Regions from separate parts of the Paraburkholderia sp. J12 genome, predicted to be linked through region 3. Evidence: riboswitches for the same ligand, from Rfam matches in the RefSeq annotation. Region 3 holds a riboswitch; each other region holds the start of a gene.
The links. Region 3 has a riboswitch for cobalamin ahead of cobW (cobalamin biosynthesis protein CobW). Riboswitches for the same ligand answer to the same signal wherever they lie in the genome.
Positions count from the first base shown of each region.

Region 1 (3,551 bases), on a different contig from region 3:
AGCATCATTACGCCGCCATCCGCTGTCGTCATTTTTTGCCACTCCGGCGGCGCCATTTGCGCGCCGCATCCCACCTGATCTCTCCCCGCCGGCTACGCCGCGGCTCGTTTCCCCTCATCGGACGAGCGCACCTTAAACGTTTCTTCATTTTCCTGCGGATTTCACGCGAAACACGCCCCTCTATCCTTGCCTCACGAGTTGCAACGCAATTCGAACCGGTGCCGCGAGGCGGCCGGATGGACCAAGGCTCGGCCGGCTGGCCGCAAAGGAGAGGCACATGAAATCACTCTGGAATGGCGCGGGTGTCGCGCTCTTGTTGTCGGTATCGGCACTGGCTCACGCGCAGGGCGTCGCCAATCCGCCCGTCAATGCGCAGACGAACGCGCAGGCCTACGTGGCACAGCAGGCGGCGGATACGTCCTCCGCGCAGGCAGATTCCACCAATGGCTCGCTCACGCGCGCGCAGGTCTACCACCAGCTCGTGCAGGCCGAACGCGACGGCCAGTTGCAGACGCTCAACCAGACCGTGTACGCCCACCACTGAGCGGCCAAGTTTTTTTGCATCCGTTGCGGAAAAATGCGGCCGCGAGCCGCGACGGAATCCGCCAGGCGGCCGATTTACCCGAGTTTCAATCTCATGAAATCACGTATCGTTTCCTATATCTTGCGCGCGGCCGTATGCGCCGTCGCGGTGGCCGCGGTGTCCGGCTGCGCGAGCCTGCATCCGCAGCCCAATGGCCCCGGCGACTGTGTCGGCCCGCCTGACTTCTGCGTGCCGTTCTTCGGCTCCTGAGCGTTGTCCCGGGTGTGCCCCTGGTTCTCTGGCGCTCGCGCGGTACGGCATCGCGGTGACGGGTGTCGACGCGCAGAGCCGGGCTCGACGACTGCCGTCTGCCCGCCTGTGAGGATGTCGCACGCGGCAAGCTGGACTGCCGCGCCGACATGGCGGTCTGCAACTTCTCCCTGATCGGAAAGGACAGTGTGGACGGGCTGATTCATCGAGGCGAGCGGCCTCGTTTTGCGCGCGTTGCGCGAGCCGGGCAACGCGTGACGATGCCTGCCTAGCCGAGCTCCACCTCGTCGAGCTTCTTGACGCGGTAGATGATGAACGAGACGATCCAGGCCGCCGCAAAAATCCCGATGATGCCGTAGCCAAGCAGACCGAAATTGTTGTTGAGATCGTTCATGCGGTCCCAGAACCAGCCTTGCAGGTTCAGTTCTCCTGCGATCAGTCCCAGCGTTTCGATCCCGCCGATCAGGATCGCCACGGCGGCCGAGACGATCGTGATGGTGAGGTTGTAATAGAGCTTGCGGATCGGCTTCACGAAGGCCCAGCCATAGGCGCCGAGCATGAGAATGCCGTCGGTCGTGTCGATCAGCGACATGCCCGCGGAGAACAGTGCCGGAAACGCGAGAATCGACCAGATCGGCAATCCCTTGCTGGCTTCCGTCGCGGCGACGGTGAGCAGGCTGACCTCGGTCACCGTGTCGAATCCCAGTCCGAACAGGAACCCCACCGGCAGCATGTGCCAGCTCTGGCTGACGAGCCGGAAGAGCGGCCTCAGCAAACGGGCAATCAGGCCGCGGTTGTTGAGCAGGATGTTGAGGCTGTCGTCATCGTAGTCGCCGCCGCGACGCACGTGGCGATAGGTCCGGTACACATCCCGCGCCACCACCAGGTTCAGAATCGCCATCACCAGCAGGAAGGCGCCCGACACCAGCGTGCCGATGATGCCCGCGACATTGTTGAACGAGTCGAAGCCGCTTTGCAGGCTCATCACCGTAGCGGCGATGACGACGGTACCGATGAGCAGCACCAGCGAATGGCCGATGGAAAAGAAGAAGCCGACCCCCACGGGGTGCTTGCCCTCTTGCATCAGCTTGCGCGTGACGTTGTCGATCGCGGCGATATGGTCGGCATCCACCGCATGGCGCAGACCGAAGCCGTAGGCCAGCAACGCGGTGCCGAGCAGAACCGGACGATTGTGGAAGGCAACGAGCGCCCAGGCCCAGGCGCCCAGGTTGATGGCGATGAGAAAAACGTAAATGCCGATGACCTTGCCGCGGACATCGGAGGAACTGTCGTTGAAAACGTGTTTTAAAGCGCTGAGCATGGTTCTGCCTCCAGTGGCGTTCGTCTCAGCAAACCGGCTCAGGCAGCAGAACCTGAACCTTCACCGGGACACCCCGCCCGATGCGTATGCGTCGACGCCGTTCGATGGCAGGTCTCCTGGCTCGCGGGTCGACGCCCATTGCCGGCCTTCCCGGTTTCCCAGTGGCCCTTCTGGCATGGACTCGCCGCTCACAGTTGCGGGGGCAGCCGCAGACTCGAGGCGCTGGCGCCTGTACTGCGTTCCCTTTTGATCCCGTCGCCGGGAACCATCAGCGCGCAAGCGTAAGGGGCCGTGCTTTGCGACGTCAACTGTTTCGTCCGTTAGCGCATCAAACTGTCGACGCAACGGGCTTCGAAGGATGGGATTCGAAGGAAAATGAAAGAATCTGGAGGGTAATCGAAGGCAGGGAGATGGCGACGTCCGCATGGGCTTGCATTGCGAGGCGGCGGCAAAGAACGGCCGCTTGACATCGTACGTAAATATGTGCAATCTGCATATGTGCATCGTGCACATATAGGACTCGACATGACGGAGCGTCTGGAAAACCTGCTGGGCGTGCTCGCGCTCCTGATCGTGGACGATCTGCAGGCCGCCGGCGAGGAAGAAACCGATGCCGCCGGCCTCACGGCCCGCTCGATTCTCAACGCCGTTCACATGTACCCGGGCTGCACGATCGAAGAGCTGCGCACGGCCGTCGGTCTCTCGCATCCCGCGACGGTGCGCGCCGTCGCGGGACTCGTCGAGGCGGATCTCGTGAAGAAAGTGCCCGGTGCCGACCGGCGCGCCGTGTCGCTCACGCTCACTGCCGCCGGGCGGCGCGTCGTGGACCGCACGCTGGCGAACCGCAATGCCATTCTCGAACGGCTAACGCGCCATCTGAACGCGCGCGAGCGCCAGCAGCTGGATGCGCTGCTGCTCAAGATGCTCTGGAGCGAAACGCGGGACCCCGCGCACGCCATGCAGTTGTGCCGGCTCTGCGACGAAGCGCCGTGCCTGGCTGCCGGTTGCCCGGTCGAATGCCGCTCGGAAGGTTTGCCCATGCCGGCGGGACGCGCGAAATGAACGCGCCCGCGCGCCTGCCCTGGCGCTCCATCGTCGCGCTCAATGCCGTGTCGCTCCTGGCGCAGCTTGGTCAGTTCGGCGTGGGGTTTGCCGTGGTGCCGCAATGGCTTGCGCAGCGCGGCCTCGGTATCACGCAGCTCGGCAGCTTCGCTTCGGTGCAGTGGGCCGGCATGCTCGCGGGCATTCTGGCCGCGCCGGTACTCGCGCGCGGGCTCGGCGCGCGCCTCGCGGTGTTCGGCGGTCTGGCCGCAAGCGTGGCCGCCTTCGCCGCGCTCGCGGCATGGCGCTGGCCGCTTGTGCTCGCGCCGGGTTTTCTGCTGGGCTTTGGTGTGGGCGTGCGATGGATCGCGAACGAGACCTGGCTGTTTCGCCTCG
Region 1 covers NZ_CAJMZC010000020.1:55,780-59,330, reverse strand. The annotation lists gene U5760_RS28780 (DUF4148 domain-containing protein) at 278-544, shown strand; gene U5760_RS28775 (hypothetical protein) at 638-793, shown strand; gene U5760_RS28770 (HoxN/HupN/NixA family nickel/cobalt transporter) at 1,062-2,114, opposite strand; cobalamin riboswitch at 2,203-2,399, opposite strand; gene U5760_RS28765 (MarR family winged helix-turn-helix transcriptional regulator) at 2,640-3,176, shown strand; gene U5760_RS28760 (MFS transporter) at 3,173-3,551, shown strand, end outside.
Region 1: linked by a shared signal. The riboswitch ahead of U5760_RS28770 (HoxN/HupN/NixA family nickel/cobalt transporter) and the one ahead of cobW (cobalamin biosynthesis protein CobW) in region 3 are both predicted to bind cobalamin.

Region 2 (3,551 bases), on a different contig from region 3:
CGGCGCGAGCACGATCAGCCACATGGCGACGAGGCCAAGCCATGCGGTGAAGTGCTTGCGGGTGTGAGCGGACATGATCGGAGCGGTAACTTGCGCCGTCAGTCTATCACTCGTTGCGGGAAGCGTCGCCGTTCGGCGGCGGGACCTCCGGCCGCGCCGCCATCGGCACGCTCAGAACGTATAGCTGACCTTACCGAACGCCGTCCGCCCGAGGCTGTTATATCCGTACGCCGTCATGTATTGCCGGTTGAACAGGTTCGAAAGCGTCGCCGAAAGCGTGACATGCGGATTGACCTTGTACGCAGCCCGCAGATTCACCGTCGTCCACGAAGGCAGATAGATGGTGTTGAACTGGTCGTCGAAGGTCGAGCCGTTGTAAAGCACCGAAATACCCGTGCTCAGCGCGTGCAGGTGGAATTCGTCCCACGTGTGATCGACACTCAGATTGACGGTCTGACGCGGGCGGCGGTTGAGCCACGTATCGTCGGTTACGTCCTTCGGGTTGATGAGGCCGATTGTCAGGCTGACCGGCGTGGACTGCCCGATCGTGCCTTTATACGAGAGGTCGATCCCCTGGATATGCGCTTCGCCCACGTTCACGGGCAGGAAGGTCTGCGAATCGTAGGTGATCAGATCGTGAACGCGCGTGTCGTAGATCGCCGCGGAGAACGTGCCGTACGAGGTCGTCGCATCGAACGCTGCTTCGATGGAGTCGCTGCGCTCCGGCTGCAGATTCGGGTTCGAGTAGCCGGGATAGTAGAGGTCGTTGAACGTCGGCAGCCGGAATGCGTTGCCGTAAGACACGCGTGCCGTGTAGATCGGCGTGATCGCCCATGCGAGCGCGGCATTGCCTGTGTTGACCGACTGCCCCTGCACGATTTCGTGGCGCCCGGCGAGGAACAGCGTCCAGGGTCCGAGCGTAGCCGATTGATGCATCGACACGGCCGAGTCGTTGCGCGTGGGCACGCCGCTCGGGATGTCGACGGGCAGGAAGGCCTGCTCGCGCGTGAAGTCGTAGGCGAGCTTCGTTTCGCCGTTGAGCGGCATGCCGAACAGCGTGTGCCCTGTCTCCTGATGCGTGAGCGAGGTGGACGTGCTAAAGCGCGTCGAGTCGATTTCGTCGGTGGGAATCGTCGGGTCGTTTGCGTAGAGGAACTGACGATCGTTCGCGTAGCCCACCGACTGGTCGAACTGCGTGGTCGGCGTGATGTCCAGGTGAAACGCAATGCCCGTGGTCAGCTGATGGTCGAGCTGCCGGTCGGCGCCGCCCAGATTGTCGTACGAGAGATCGGCGCGGTGGTACAGCACGAAGGTCGAAATCGACCAGTTGTCGCGCGCGTAGCCGAGGCGTCCGTCCACGTCCTGCGCGTGGTACGGGTTGCGGCCGTCTTCGTGGCCGTAGGCCCACGGCTGGGTCGCGTCGATGCCGGCCGTGTTGTAGTCGTGCAGCCCGAGCGAATAGGTCAGGCCGCCCAGCGCGGCGAGCGGCCCGGTGGAGGGCACCGTGCCCGAGGTGCGCAACTGCGTGTCGAAGGTCTTGTTCGAGCCGCCGCCGAACGATGCCGTGGTCTGGTTCGGCAGGTTGGACGCGTGGCGCGTGAAGAGCTGCACGACGCCGCCCACCGCATCCGCGCCGAACGAGGCCGCAGCCGGTCCCGAGATCACTTCCACGCGGTCGAAGGCTTCGGTGGGCAGGTCGGCCCATTCGGCTTCGCCGGTCGTCGCCGAGCCCACGCGAATGCCGTCGATGAAAACCGCTACCTGGTTGCTCGCCGAGCCGCGAATGCTGACCGAGGCCGAGGTGCCCGGCCCGCCGTTCTGCGAAATGGTGACGCCGGGCAGGGTGGCGAGCGCCTGGGTGATGCTGGGGTCGGCGGGAGAGAGGCGATCGAGATCGGCGCGCGTGAGGACCTGGGTGGTCGCGTAACGCTGGTCGAACGATTGCGGCAGGTGCTGCGTGTCGCCCACCACGAGGATGTTGGGCAGCGCGTTGTCCGGCTGAGCCTGGGACTGCGTTTCCGGTTGAGCCGGGTCTTGCTGGGCGAGCGCGCTGTCGTCGGCGGCTTGTGCGCCATGCCATGCGCAGGCCGTCATGGCCGACGCGACGAGGATAGGTTTGAGTTTCATAGGCGGGGCTGAGGTCGGGGCTGTCCCTGCAACGAGCGGCCGCTTCAGGAAGCGGCGCTGGCGCATCGGGACACCCCGCCCGTTGCGGCTGCATGGACCTCGGTCGATGGCAGGTCTCCTGGCTCGCGGGTTGTCGCCCGTGCCTGCCTTCCCGGATTGACCAGTGGCTTCGTTAGGCACGGACTCGCCGCTCACAGTTGCGGGGGCAGCCGCAGACTCGAGGCGCGTTCGCCTCTTTCACTGCGTTCCCTTTTGATCCCGTTGCCGGGAACCATCAGCGCGAGAGCGTAATGGGCCATGCTCGGCCACGTCAATTGTCCCGTGGCGTTTGATGCAAAAAAGGCACGAAAGAGGGCTTCCGGAGCGGCGCGCGGCCGTCTGTAATGGCGGCGAAAGCCGGCCGATGTTTCGTCTGAGCGATGCCGGACATAACCAGCACGCAGCGTACTTTCGGCGAGCCTTTGCTAGCATGGCCCTCCCTGAAATTCACGTTACGGCCCGAACCGGCCATGGACGCGTCCTGCGCGTCACGCGCCGGCGCAATGCAAAGTTCCTCCATGTCTTTCGTCGTTGCCGGTTCCCTTCGTCTTGCGCAGCCCGCAAAAGCCGGGTTGCAGGCCGGCCTGCGCGCAGGGCGTCGGGCTGTCTCGACACGCGGGCAGCAGGTCGCGGGCCGTCACGGCGGTGCAGGGCGAACCATGAAGCAGGGCGGCTCGCTCTTCAGGCAGTTCACGTGGCTCGCGCTGTTCGGCCTCGTATTCGGTTGCTTCGCGCCGGCCATTTCGGGGCTGCTCGCCTCGGCCGAAGCGGCGCCTTCCGCGGTGATCTGCGGCGCGGGCGGCACGGCCGGCTCGCGCCTTGCCGCGGCGCAGCCGGAAACGAAGCGTTCGCCGATCCCGGCTCCGGCCGATGGCGTGCGCTGCGGCTATTGCCTGCTCGCGCATCACGGGCCCGCACTGCCTTCGATCGCCGCGGCATGGGTCGTTCCCGATGCGGCCGGTGTGTCGGCGTCCGGGGCCGGTTTCGAGCGCGGCTTCATCCAGCCGGTGCACCGGTATGCCCACGGCAGCCGCGCGCCGCCGTTCTCGTTGTCCGCCATCGCCTGAGCGGCGCAACGCAGCGCATGTGTTTCCGTCACAGGCGTTCTGCCGCAGTCATCCGCCAGTCCGGCCGTCCCTTGGGGGATGGCGGGCGCGCGTTCGTTCGTGCCGCGAGGCGCGCGGGCCGCGCTCGTCCGGGCTCGATCCGTAGAAAGTAAAAGAAGGGGGAGACGTATGGACATGCTCGGCATGTATCCGACGTTTTACGTCCCGGGCATCGGCACGGCCTGGGTGATGGGGATCATCGGCGTGATACACGTCGTCGCGTCCCATACATCGGTGGGCGCATCGTTTCTGTTCGCGCTGCTCGAAACGCGCGCGTAT
Region 2 covers NZ_CAJMZC010000004.1:25,207-28,757, forward strand. The annotation lists gene U5760_RS11195 (DUF2946 domain-containing protein) at 1-75, opposite strand, end outside; gene U5760_RS11200 (TonB-dependent receptor domain-containing protein) at 172-2,127, opposite strand; cobalamin riboswitch at 2,218-2,418, opposite strand; gene U5760_RS11205 (DUF2946 domain-containing protein) at 2,685-3,233, shown strand; gene U5760_RS11210 (cytochrome c) at 3,417-3,551, shown strand, end outside.
Region 2: linked by a shared signal. The riboswitch ahead of U5760_RS11200 (TonB-dependent receptor domain-containing protein) and the one ahead of cobW (cobalamin biosynthesis protein CobW) in region 3 are both predicted to bind cobalamin.

Region 3 (12,167 bases):
AGTGATACGCGAGCCCCTTGAAGCTGATCGCGCGCGTAATCACGCGGCCGTCCACTTCGGGCAGCGCGACGTGCATGGCGATATCGCGCGAATTGAGGCCGTGATTGTCCTTCACCCAGTCTTCGCGGTTGCCGCCGCTCAGGATCACCTGGAGCACCGGTGCATCGCCCGCCAGCGCGAGCGGCGCGGGATCGTCGAGCGAGGACGCCGCGAAAGCCGTGGTGTTCAGCACGAGCGCGACGTCGTGCGCGGCGCACAGCTGGTCGATGACATCGCGGCTCAGCGCGTCCTTGAGCGAGGTGACGGCAAGCGGCAGCGGATTCATGCCGCGCGCGCTCAACGCTTCGATCAGGGCGTCGAAGGCCGCCGTGTTCGCGGCCTGCAGATGCGCCTTGTAGAACAGCAGCGCAACGACGGGCGCCGCCGGCTGCCAGCGCGCGCGCCAGTCGTCGATCGTGGCGATGTCGCGCGACGGGTGATAAAGCGCGGCAGCAGGCAGCGCCACGGGCGGCGCCGGTTCGCTGCCCCATTCGAACGCGCGCCACGCGAGCGCGCGCAGAAAACCTTCGGCATTCGCCGCGCCGCCTTCACGCAGATAGCGCCACAGCAGGCGGCAAAATTCGGGCTCGACGCGGCTCTTCGCCGTGAGGTTCGGGTCTTCCTGCAGATCGCCCGAAAACATCGCGAGCATCTGGTTGCGGCGCTCGGCCAGCGCCACCGCCTGCTCGATGCCGTATGGCCAGTACGCCTCGCCGCCCAGATGATCGACCACGACCACGCGCGCATGCTGGAGCACGTCGTCGACATAGAAGTCCACCGAGGCCGGCTGGCGCAGATACGTCACGTTCGCGAGCCGCACGCTCGGGAATCCGGCGGGCAGGCGCGGTACGACGCTCGCGAGCAGGGCGAGCGTCGTATCGGCGGAGCTGAGAATGACGATCTCGGCGGGCTGCTGGTCGATGCGGATCACGCCGGCGGTGTCGTCGACGAAACCACCGGGCGTGGTGCGCAAAAGATGCATGGCAGGCGGCTCGTGGAGCGCTAGCGCGCGGGCGCGGCCATCAGGCCAGCGCGGAAGGCGCGAGCGCCGCTTCGAATGCGCGTTGCAGCAGCTCGGCGTCGAGATCTTCGCCGATCAGCACGAAGCGGCTCGCGAGCGGTTGCGCAGCGGCTTCCTGCGCGTTCCAGCGGCGGTCGAAGTAGCTGTCGAAGCGGCGGCCCACGCCCTGGATGACGAGGCGCATCGGCGCGCCCGGCAGCGCCGCGAAACCCTTCACGCGATAGATCGTGTGGGTATCCACGAGCCGTTGCAGCGCTTCGATCGCCCCTTCGCGCGAAGCGACGTTCGCCGTCACGACCACCGAATCGAATTCGTCGTGGTGATGGTCGGGGTCGTCGGCCGAGCCGTGATGATCGTGGCGCAGATGGATGCCCTCTTCCGAAGCCGATTCGAGCCCGAGCAGCGTGTGCAGATCGAGCTTGCCGTGCTGCGCGCGCACGATCTTCACCTGCGGCGGCAGTTCTTCGCGCAGTTCTTCGATAAGCGCGTCCTGCGCGGCCGTCTCGATCAGGTCGGTCTTGTTGAGGATCACGAGATCGGCGGACGCAAGCTGGTCTTCGAACAGTTCGTGCAGCGGCGATTCGTGATCGAGATTCGGATCGGCCTTGCGCTGTTCGTCCACGGCCTGCGGGTCTTGCGCGAACTGGCCGCTCGCCGCGGCGGGGCCGTCCACCACCGTCACTACCGCATCGACCGTGAAGGCGTTGCGGATCGACGGCCAGTTGAACGCCTGCACGAGCGGCTTGGGCAGCGCGAGACCCGAGGTTTCGATCAGGATGTGATCGATTTCGCCGCGGCGTTCGAGCAGTTGCTCCATCACCGGGAAGAACTCTTCCTGCACGGTGCAGCACAGGCACCCGTTGGCGAGTTCGTAGAGCTGGCCTTCCTGTTCGTTGCCCTCTTCGTCGCAGCCGATACCGCAGCCGCGCAGGATCTCGCCGTCGATGCCGAGCTCGCCGAATTCGTTGACGATCACCGCGACGCGCAAGCCGCCCGCGTGCTGAAGAATGTGACGCAGCAGCGTGGTCTTGCCGCTGCCGAGAAAGCCGGTAACGATGGTGACGGGGATCTTGCGCATTTGCATGAGGTGCTCCTTCGGCGCCAGAGGCCGCGGACGTGTATGCGGAGCCGGACGGCAGTGACCAGCACGGACGCGGGCCCGGCTGCACGCATGGACAATCGTGGAATGGGCGCCGCATCCCCGCAGCGCGCATCCTTCGTATCTGGCCGGTATCCGGACTGACGAAACTCCGCTTCGCCTTCCCGCGCGGCGGTCCGGCAGGACCGGCCGCACAGTGGCATGCCTCGAAGCGGATTGCATCGCCCGACCGGAAGATCGGCGCGATGCGTTCGTTGTACCGTTGCGGGTGCAGTTCAGGTTGGCCATGCCGCAGGCGGGGATGGCTCCCTGATTCCCGTTTAACTGCGCGCGCAAGGAACGCGCGCGCGAGCACCAGAGTGCGTGCGAGTGTAGGCGCGGGCCGCAGGCGCGTCAAGGAAGGGGCCTGAGTGCCGCCGTGCCGCGCCGTTGTTTACCCCTGGGCGCGCCGCGCCGCTGCCCGAACGCGAAAAACCGTGTGCTATCGTATGCGCGCATCCGCCGCGCGCTCAGGCTCGAGCCCGCGCCGCCTCGCCCGCTGCTGCTTTCCGACGCGCTCACCGTGAATTCCGCCCCATCCGCAAGCCAGTCCCATGCGCCATCGTCTGCGTCCGGTTCGTCCGGCGCGACGGAGGACGAGCCGCTCGTGCTCGGCATAGGCTGCCGCCGCGGCGTGACGCTCGCGCAGATCGAACGTGCCGTGCAGGCCGCGCTCGACGGCACGCCGCTCGCGCGCGTGACGGCCGTGGGAACCCTCGACGCCAAGGCGAACGAGCCGGCCCTGCGCCAGTTTTGCGACGCGCACGGTCTGCCGCTCCATGCGTATGCGCGCGATGCGCTTGCCGCCGTGCCCACGCAAACCGCGCCTTCCGCCGCGGCGCTCGCGCACTTCGGCGTGGAAGGTGTCTGCGAACCGTGCGCGCGCCTCGCCTCCGGCGGCGGTCCGCTCTTGCGCGGCAAGCTCGCGCTCGACGGCGTGACGGTCGCAATCGCGCTGGGGCGCCCGAACGATAATGCGGCTATCTACGCCGCGCGCTGAGATATCAGCCCATCCGGCGCATCAGACCCGCATCGCGGAACAGAACCTCATCACTCACCACGCCATGAAAACCGATCCCGATTCGCATCAGCGCATGACGCAACGCCGCCGTGAAGGCCACGAGAAAAAACAGGCTGCCGCCACCGTCGAAAAGGGCCTGCTGATCGTCAACACCGGCAACGGCAAAGGCAAGAGCACGGCGGCATTCGGCATGGCCGTGCGCGTGCTCGGCCACGGCATGAAGCTTGGCGTCGTGCAGTTCATCAAGGGCGCGCTGCACACGGCCGAACGCGATTTCCTGAGCACCGTCGCGCACTGCGACTTCGTGACGATGGGCGACGGCTACACCTGGAACACCCAGAACCGTGACGCCGACATCGCCACCGCGCGCAAGGGCTGGGACGAGGCGAAGCGCATGATCGAAAGCGGCGAGTACGGCATGGTGATCCTCGACGAACTGAACACCGTGCTCAAGTACGAATACCTGGGCCTCGACGAAGTGCTCGCCGTGCTCACTGCGCGCGGCCCGCAGCAACACGTGGTCGTGACGGGGCGCCACGCGCCCGATGCGCTGATCGAAGCCGCCGACCTCGTGACCGAAATGCGCCTCGTGAAGCATCCGTATCGCGAGCAAGGCGTGAAGGCGCAAAAGGGCGTGGAGTTCTAAGGCTCATGGTTGCGTGTCCCGCGCTCTTCATCAGCGCGCCCGCTTCGGGCCAGGGCAAGACCACGCTCACCGCGGGCCTTGCGCGCCTGCATCGCCGGGCGGGGCGGCGCGTGCGCGTCTTCAAGACCGGCCCCGACTTTCTCGACCCGATGATCCTCGCGCAGGCGAGCGGCGCGCCGGTCCTCTCGCTCGATCTGTGGATGGTCGGCGAAGACGGCTGCCGCAAGCTGCTCGCGCAGGCCGCGCAAGAAGCCGACCTGATCCTGATCGAAGGGGTGATGGGCCTCTATGACGGCACGCCCAGCAGCGCCGATCTTGCCGTCGCGTTCGGCGTGCCGGTGGCCGCGGCGATCTCGGCGAAGTCGATGGCGCAGACCTTCGGCGCGCTCGCATTCGGGCTCGCGCGCTTTCGGCCCGAGGTGCCGTTTCATGGCGTGCTGGCCAACCGCGTGGGCTCGGCGCGGCATGCGCAGATGCTGCAGGAGGCGTTGCCGGCCGACCTCCGCTGGCTCGGTCACGTGGCGAGCGATGCGCTGCTCGAATTGCCCGGCCGCCATCTCGGGCTGCACCAGGCAAGCGAGATCGCCGATCTCGACGCGCGCATCGAACACGCCGCCGACGCGCTGCTCGACACCGCGCTCGCGGAACTGCCGCCGCCCGTGGAATTCGCAACGGTGCCCGAGGCGCCGCCGCTGCCCCGTCTGCTCGACGGCAAGCAGATCGCCATTGCGCGCGACGCGGCCTTCTCGTTCATCTACCCGGCGAATGTGGCGCTGCTCGAAGCGCTGGGTGCGCGGATCGCGTACTTTTCGCCGCTCGGCAACGAGGCCCCGGCCCACGCCGACGCGATCTGGCTGCCCGGCGGCTACCCCGAACTGCATGCGGCCGCGCTCGCGCGCAGCGCACAGAGCGCGGCCGCCCTGCGCGCACACGTGGAAGCCGGCAAGCCGCTCGTCGCCGAATGCGGCGGCATGCTCTGGCTGCTCGACGCCCTGACCGACACCGCAGGCACACGCACCCCCATGCTCGGGCTGCTGCCCGGCGAGGCCGTCATGCAAAAGCGCTTTGCGGCGCTCGGCATGCAGCAGATCAGCGGCACGCACGGCACGCTCACGGGCCACACGTTCCACTATTCGCGCGTGAGCACGCCGCTCGCCCCCGCGCTCGTCGCGCGCCACGCAAACACCGGCGCGCCGGGCGAACCGCTCTACCGCCACGGCCCGGTCGTCGCCACCTATATGCACGCCTACTGGCCTTCCAACCCCGCTTTCACGGCCGCACTTTTTCATGGCACAGCCCTTTGACGAAGCCGAGCGCGCGGCGGTCTACCGCGCGATCTACGAACGGCGCGACATGCGGCACTTCGTGCCTGGCCCCGTCGATCCGGCCGCGCTCGCGCGCCTGCTCGACGCCGCGCATCACGCGCCGAGCGTGGGCTTCATGCAGCCGTGGCGCATCCTGCGCATCACCGATGCAACGTTGCGCGAGCAACTGCACGCGGCGGTGGAGCGCGAGCGGCTCGCCACCGCCGACGCGCTGGGCAAACGCCGCGACGAGTTCATGAAGCTGAAGGTGGAAGGCATGCGCGAATGCGGCGAGCTGCTGGTGGTCGCGCTGATGGACCGCCGTGAGCCGCACGTCTTCGGCCGGCGTACGCTGCCGGAGATGGACCTCGCTTCGGTGGCCTGCGCGATCCAGAACATGTGGCTCGCGGCCCGCGCGGAGGGGCTGGGCATGGGCTGGGTATCGATCTTCGACGTGGACGAGGTGCACGCGCTGCTCGCCATGCCGGCGGGCGCGAAGCCCGTGGCGATACTTTGCCTCGGTCAGGTCGACGAGTTCTATCCGCAGCCGATGCTGGAGATGGAGGCGTGGGCAAAGCGCCGCGCGCTGGCCGAGTGCCTCTACGAAAACCGCTGGCCGCAGCCGCCGGCCGAAGAAGAGCAGCCGGGCGCGCCGCGCGCCTGACGGCGAATCACTGCGCCGGCGTGACGGCCTTCACCGAAACGACTTCGGGCATCGCGCCCATTGCTGCCGCGCCGCTTCCGCCCGTTTCACCGGCCTCGCGCAACTTCACGCGCCATTGCGGCGCCCCCGCATAGGGCAGCCGGGCTAGCGCGCCTGCCACGAGATACGGCAGCGCCGCCTGTGCGTCGGCGTCGCGATCGCGCTTCACGACGTTCACGCGGTATGCCTCGGTGCCGTCGGGCAACGCGAAAAAGCGCAGCGTGAGCGTGTGGACATAGGGCCGCCCGAACCACGGAAACGAGGCTCCGGCCGACGCCGCACACGCATCCTTGCAGTCGCTCGTCGCGACGGTTACGTTGGCCGGGCGCGTGGACCACGCCGCCGAAACGAGGTAGGCCGCCGCCTGCGGCTGGCCCTCCACGAAGCCGCGCTTCGCAAGACCATCGCGCAGCAAGGTTTCATAGGGCGGATTGGCGCTGGCGCCGGCCTCGGCCTGCACCGGCGTGGGCGCGAAACGATAGGCCACGGTGTGCTGGTTAGCGTCGGGCAAGGCGCCGCGTGCGTCCACGTCGGCCGTCACGCCTGCGCAGCCGGTCAGCGCGCCTAGCATCAGAAAAGTGCAGATCGTCAACGGGATCTTCACGGGAAACTCCATCGGACTTGCGGGCAGCCGTCTTCGACGGCTCGCGGCTCGCGGGATCAGGGGCGCGGCGCCCGGAGGCCGATAACCGGCATTAACAACCGGTGTTAGCAACCGGCGTAGGCAGCCGGCGGACGCTCAGGCCGGCACGTCCAGCGCCGGGAGCGACAGGGTCAGCGTCGTGCCCCGTCCGGGCTCGCTCTCGACCTCGACGTCGCCGCCATGACGCGTCACGACGGTCTTCACGAAAGCCATGCCCAACCCCACCCCGGTCACTTCCGGCCGCTGCCCGGCGTGAAAACGCCGGAACGGCTCGAAGAGCTTCGCCTGGTCGGCCGGGTCGATGCCGTAGCCTTCGTCGCGTATCGAGCAGACCACGTGTTGCGCTGTCGGCGCCGCGCCCCCGATAGTACAGACAATTCGGGTATCGGGTGGGCTGTATTTGACAGCATTGTTAAGAATATTTACCAACGCGCGCGTCATCAGCGAGCGGTCGGCGCTGATCCAGCCCATCTGGTCGTCTTCGAAGACGGTCTCGATCTGGATGCGTTTCGCGTGCGCTTGCGGCCAGACTTCGTCGCTGGCATCGATCACGAGCTCCGCGAGGCTCGTCGGTTCGAGCGCATACACCTGCGATTCGGCGCGCGCCAGTTGCACGAAGTCGTCCGCGAGCGTGAGCGCGCGCCGCGCGTAGCGCTCGATCCGGTCCATCACGTCGCGCACGGGCGCGGTGTCCAGCGTGCCGCGCTCGCGCTCGGTCTCCACCAGCGCGACGATCGACGCCTGCGGCGAGCGCATGTCGTGCGAGAGCAGCCGCAGCGCGTTCTCGCGCTGGCGTTCGGCGTCGTGCAGCGCGGTCACGTCGACGAGACCCGCGATCCAGCCCACCGCCTGCCCCTGGGCGTTCGTGCAGCGCGCGTAGCGCAGCAGGTAGTCGCTGCCGTCGCCCGAGCGCACTTCGAGGCCCCGCTCCATGAGCGCGGCGTACTCGTCGCGCGCCGGATCGAGCGGCGCGGGCCAGTGCGCGTGGGCGAAGGTCGCCGCCTCGGGACTTGGGTCGATCGGCTTGACGAGCGTGAAGCCGCCGAACACGTCCGCCATCGGCCGCCCTTCGGCCGTGCCGATGCCGAGCCGCGCGAACGACTCGCGCGCCGCATGGTTGGCGATCAGCACGAGGCCGCGCAGATCGGCGACGAGGATCGGCTCCGGCACCGAATCGAGGCTGTCCCACACGAAGCGGCGCATGTCCTGCAAGCGCTGCGCGGCCTGCGCCATCAGCGCCATCTGCTGCGCGAGCGCGTCGCCGCCGTACTCGCGGCCCGCACTGGACGCCTCGGGCAGCAGGTAGGGTTCGTCGGCCAGCTGGCGCAACTCCTTGCGCAGATACGCCATCGTCATTTCCAGCCGGCGCCAGCTCCACACGGGATAGACCACCAGCAGCACGACCACGGCGGGCACGGGGCTCAGCCACACGCGCGCGCCGTACAGGAGCGCGGCGCTCGCGACGAACGACGCCGCGCCGAGCGCCGCCGAAAGCAGCAGCGCCCGCCACGGCGAGAGCACCAGAAGACCCGCCAGCACCAGCGCGAGCGGCACGAGCGTGGCCAGCACGCACCAGAGCGTCGAAGCGGGTTCGATGGCGGTGCCCGAAAGCAGCGTGTCGAGAATGTTGGCGTGGATGTAGACGCCCGGCAGCGGGCCGAGCGTGCCTGAAAGCGGCGTGGCGAAACGGTCGTAGAGGCCGGAGGCCGTCACGCCCACCAGCACCACGTGCCCGCGCAGCACTTCGGGCGGCACGCGGCCTTCCAGCACGTCGTCGAACGACACCTTGCGATAGGTCTGCGCGGCCGGGCTGAACGGAATCAGAAAGCGCGCCTCGCCGCCCGGGCCGCCCGCGCGCGTCAGGTCGGGGCCGCGCATGCCTTTCGGCGCGCCGTCCGCGAGCACGACCTGCCCCTGGCGCACCGCGCGCCAGACCGGCACCATGAGCTGCGGCCAGCGCTGGTGCGCGTCGCCTTCGAAGAGCGCGACGCTGCGCACGATACCGTCGCTGTCCACTTCGAGATTGATGTGGCCGAGGCCCGCCACCGCTTGCGCCAGCGGCGCCACGGGCAGCACGGCCTGGCGATGGCCGGCTTCGTCCTCGGGCGTGAGCAGGATCGGCAGATAGGTGGGCCGCGCCGCGAGCGCCTGCGCGAAACGCGCGTCGTCGTCGGAGGGTTCGGTGAAGAGCACGTCGTACACCACCGCGGCCGCGCCCGCCTTCGCGAGCTGATCGACGAGCCGCGCGTGGACGCTGCGCGGCCAGGGCCAGCGCCCGAGCGCGGCGACGCTCGCGTTGTCGATCTCGACGATCACGATATCGGACGAGACCGGATGCGCGCGCGCAGCGAGAAAGCGGTCGTAGACCAGATGATCGGCGCCCGCGGTCCAGTGCCACACCACGGCCAGCAGCGCGACCGCGAGGCCCGCGCAGCCCACGCCCGCCCACTCGAACAGGAAGCGGCGCCCGACCGAGCGGCCAAGGCGCAGACGCGGCTTGACGCTCATGACGGGTGCCGTCACCAGTCGAGCCGGAACGACTGGACCGGACTGGCCTTCTGGTAGTAGCGGCCGTTCTCGAACTGCTCGGCGATCACCGTCCAGTAGTACACGCCCTTGGGCAGGTCGCTGACCACGACTTCGCCGTCCGCGATGTCCGTGCGGTCGACGAGCGGCACGCGCAGATCCGGCCCGGCGGCCAGCACGAAGCGGAAATGCATGTTGGCCGCGTTGCGGTCGACGAACCAGCGGAACGCGTAGTTGCGCGTACCGTCGAGCCGCCCCGCCGAGGTGCCGAGCGCGAGACGGCGGCGCTCGAAGGCGTAGGTGCTGGGCATGCCTTCGAGGCCGTTCTGATCGATCGCGGTGATGCGCGCGAAGTAGGTGCCGTCGGGCAGCGCGCCGGCATCCGCGTGGGCGGAGTCGCTGCGCAGGTCGCGGATCATGTCGAGCAGGCCCGCGTCGCGCCCGATCTGCACGCGGTAGCCGCGCGCGGCCTGAACCGGCGCAATGTCGAAAGCGACGCTGGCGTCGTCCTGCACCTTGCCGGGATTCGTGAGGTCGGGCGCGTCGAGCAGCGCCACCGGCGTGCCGACCGCGCCGCCCGCCGCTGTCAGGCTGCCGTGACGCGCGGCGACGAGCTCGCTCGACGCCGCGAGCGGCGTGCCCGGCGCGGGCGCGCCTGCGCCGCCGTGCGCCGCATCGACGCCCACGGCGCCCTCCAGCACTTCGACGGCCGTCGCGCCGTTGCCGCCGTCATAGTTCACGCGAAAGCTCGTGCCGCGCACCCCGGCGACCACGGAAGGCGAGCGGATCTGGAAGCGGTCGTCCTTGCGCGTGGCATGCGTGACTTCGCTGTCCACCTCGCCCTGCTTCAGATTGACGATGCGATCGGTCGTGCCGGTGAGCACGGTCTGGCGCAGCGTGCCCAGTTCGAGCGAGGTCTCGGGCGGGATGATCAGATGGGTGCCGTCGGCCAGTTCGAGCGTGGCGAAGCCGTCCTTGCCGGTCTGCACGCGGTCGCCCTCGACGAGGTTCGATCCCACGACGAGCGGCAGCGACGGTTGGTCGCGAAACGCGTGCGTAGCGGGCCCGGTGGTGGCGATCACCTTTGCGGCCAGACCGTCCTGGCGCAGCAGCGCGACGGGCACGCGCAACGCCATGCCGGGCTGCAGATGGCGGGGCGCGCTCACCTGGTTGAGGCGGGCCAGCTGGGCCCAGTCGGACGGATCGCTCAGGTAGCGGCCGGCGATGTTGTAGAGCGAGTCGCCCGCGCGGGTCACGTAGGTGATCGTGGCGCCGGGCGCGGCACCGTGCCCATGCGCGTGCGGTGCCTCGTGGGCCTGCGCGGCCGGCATCGCCACGAAGGCCCCGCAGATCAGCGCGCCGATCCAGTGCGTGGAACGGGCGCCGGACGCGGCGACTCGTGGTGCACGCGCGGCCCGCCGGGGCTGGGCGGGTCGCATCGAACGGTCGATGCTCACGCGGCGTCCCCTTCGATGCGTTCGAGGCGGTAGCCGTAGCCGTAGATCGGCGTCAGACGGTAACCGTTCTCGGGGCGCAGCCCGAGCTTCGAACGCAGCATCGAGACGTGGGTGTCCATGGTCCGCGACGGAATATCGTCGGACTGCTTCCAGATCACGTCGAGAATGTGCGCGCGCGAAAGCGGCCGGCTCAGATGCTGGAACAGCAGCAGCGCGAGATCGAATTCCTTTTGCGTGAGCGCGACCTGCCGGCCGCTCACGGATACCTGGCGCGACTTCAGATCGAATTCGTATTCGCCGAAGACTTCCTTCAGCGCGGGCGCATGAAGCTGGTAGGCGCGGCGCAGCAGCGAGCCCACGCGCGCGAGCAGCACGGGCGCGGAAACGGGCTTGACCACGTAATCGTCGGCGCCGCTGTTGAGCATGAGCGCGATGTCGGCTTCACGGCTGCGGCTCGTCATGAACAGGACCGGCAGCCGCATGGAAAGACTCTGTCGCACCCAGTGCAGGACTTCGTCGCCCGCCATGTCCGGCACGTTCCAGTCCAGCACGAGCAGGTCGAACGTCTCTCGCCGCAACTGGCGCACGAGCTCGCCACCCTTGGCGAACGCATGGCAGGCATGACCCGCCGCCGTCAAGGTCTGACACACAAAATCGGTTTGAGCTGGATCGTCGTCCAGTACCGCAATTCTCATCATGCCCCGCACCCAGGATCGTTATTCATCTTTTCGGGAAAGACTGGCTCGCCGCACGCACGGCCCTCGGACCGGCGTCCATGCCGGCCTCCCTGCCCGTCGGTCCTCCGGCTGCCTGGCCGGTCGCGCGAACGCGTCCGCGGGCCTTGCGCCCCCGGGCGTCCCTCCCAATACTCCCTGCGCGCCGGCTTTGCCAGGCGCGCTCCGGCCGCGACTCTCGCTTCGTCTTGAATTGAATGGGAGAGCGATGCGGCGCTCGCTTTCTGGAATCGGATTTCGCTCATAGTAGTCGAAAAATCCCAAGTCCGATCAACGCGGCGTGCAGGGCTGCCGCTGGGTCACGGGCCGCTCACCGGAGCGGCCGCGCCGGCTCCGCGAGGGGTTCGAGCGCGTACGCGCTCTCCGGGCCCGCTTCCATGTCGGTCTGCGGCGGGGCAATGCCCGCCAGCAGCGCCGTCAACTGCACGCGCACGTGCTCCCAGGCCGCATGCGCGTAATCGGGCTGCGCCGCGGCGCGGGCCTGCGCGATCACGAACACGCGCAGCACCGTCGACGAGCAATGTGTCAACCGGTCTGGGCGCGCCGTCGGGGCCTCGCGCAGCGCTTCGGCGAGCCAAGGCATATCGGGCTCGCAGGAATCCGCGTAGGCTTCCATGGCAGCGCGCGCATGCCGGTCGCGCGCGGGGTCCAGTTCGACCCGGCCCAAGCCGCGCCTGCCGCCTTCCACCCGTGAATCAGGCGGCAGCCGAAGAGTGCCGAATCGAAAAAACATGCGCCCTCGCTTGCGAACCCGCGCTGATCCCGGCGTCCAGCCGCCCGGATCATCCCGATGCGCCGGCCTTGCGTGTCCGTTCAATGCCAATGGAGCGAGGACGATCCGAGTCGTCCCGCCCCGCCTTATCGTTTCGATGGGTGTCGACCGATGTCGATGAATATCGATGGTGTGGCGCCCCGATGCGGGCGCACGAAAAATG
Region 3 covers NZ_CAJMZC010000008.1:116,301-128,467, forward strand. The annotation lists gene cobN (cobaltochelatase subunit CobN) at 1-1,021, opposite strand, end outside; gene cobW (cobalamin biosynthesis protein CobW) at 1,062-2,144, opposite strand; cobalamin riboswitch at 2,268-2,533, opposite strand; gene U5760_RS18390 (cobalamin biosynthesis protein) at 2,638-3,198, shown strand; gene cobO (cob(I)yrinic acid a,c-diamide adenosyltransferase) at 3,263-3,865, shown strand; gene U5760_RS18400 (cobyrinate a,c-diamide synthase) at 3,871-5,169, shown strand; gene bluB (5,6-dimethylbenzimidazole synthase) at 5,153-5,833, shown strand; gene U5760_RS18410 (DUF4136 domain-containing protein) at 5,841-6,476, opposite strand; gene U5760_RS18415 (CHASE2 domain-containing protein) at 6,612-9,023, opposite strand; gene U5760_RS18420 (FecR domain-containing protein) at 9,035-10,480, opposite strand; gene U5760_RS18425 (response regulator transcription factor) at 10,495-11,193, opposite strand; gene U5760_RS18430 (hypothetical protein) at 11,543-11,965, opposite strand.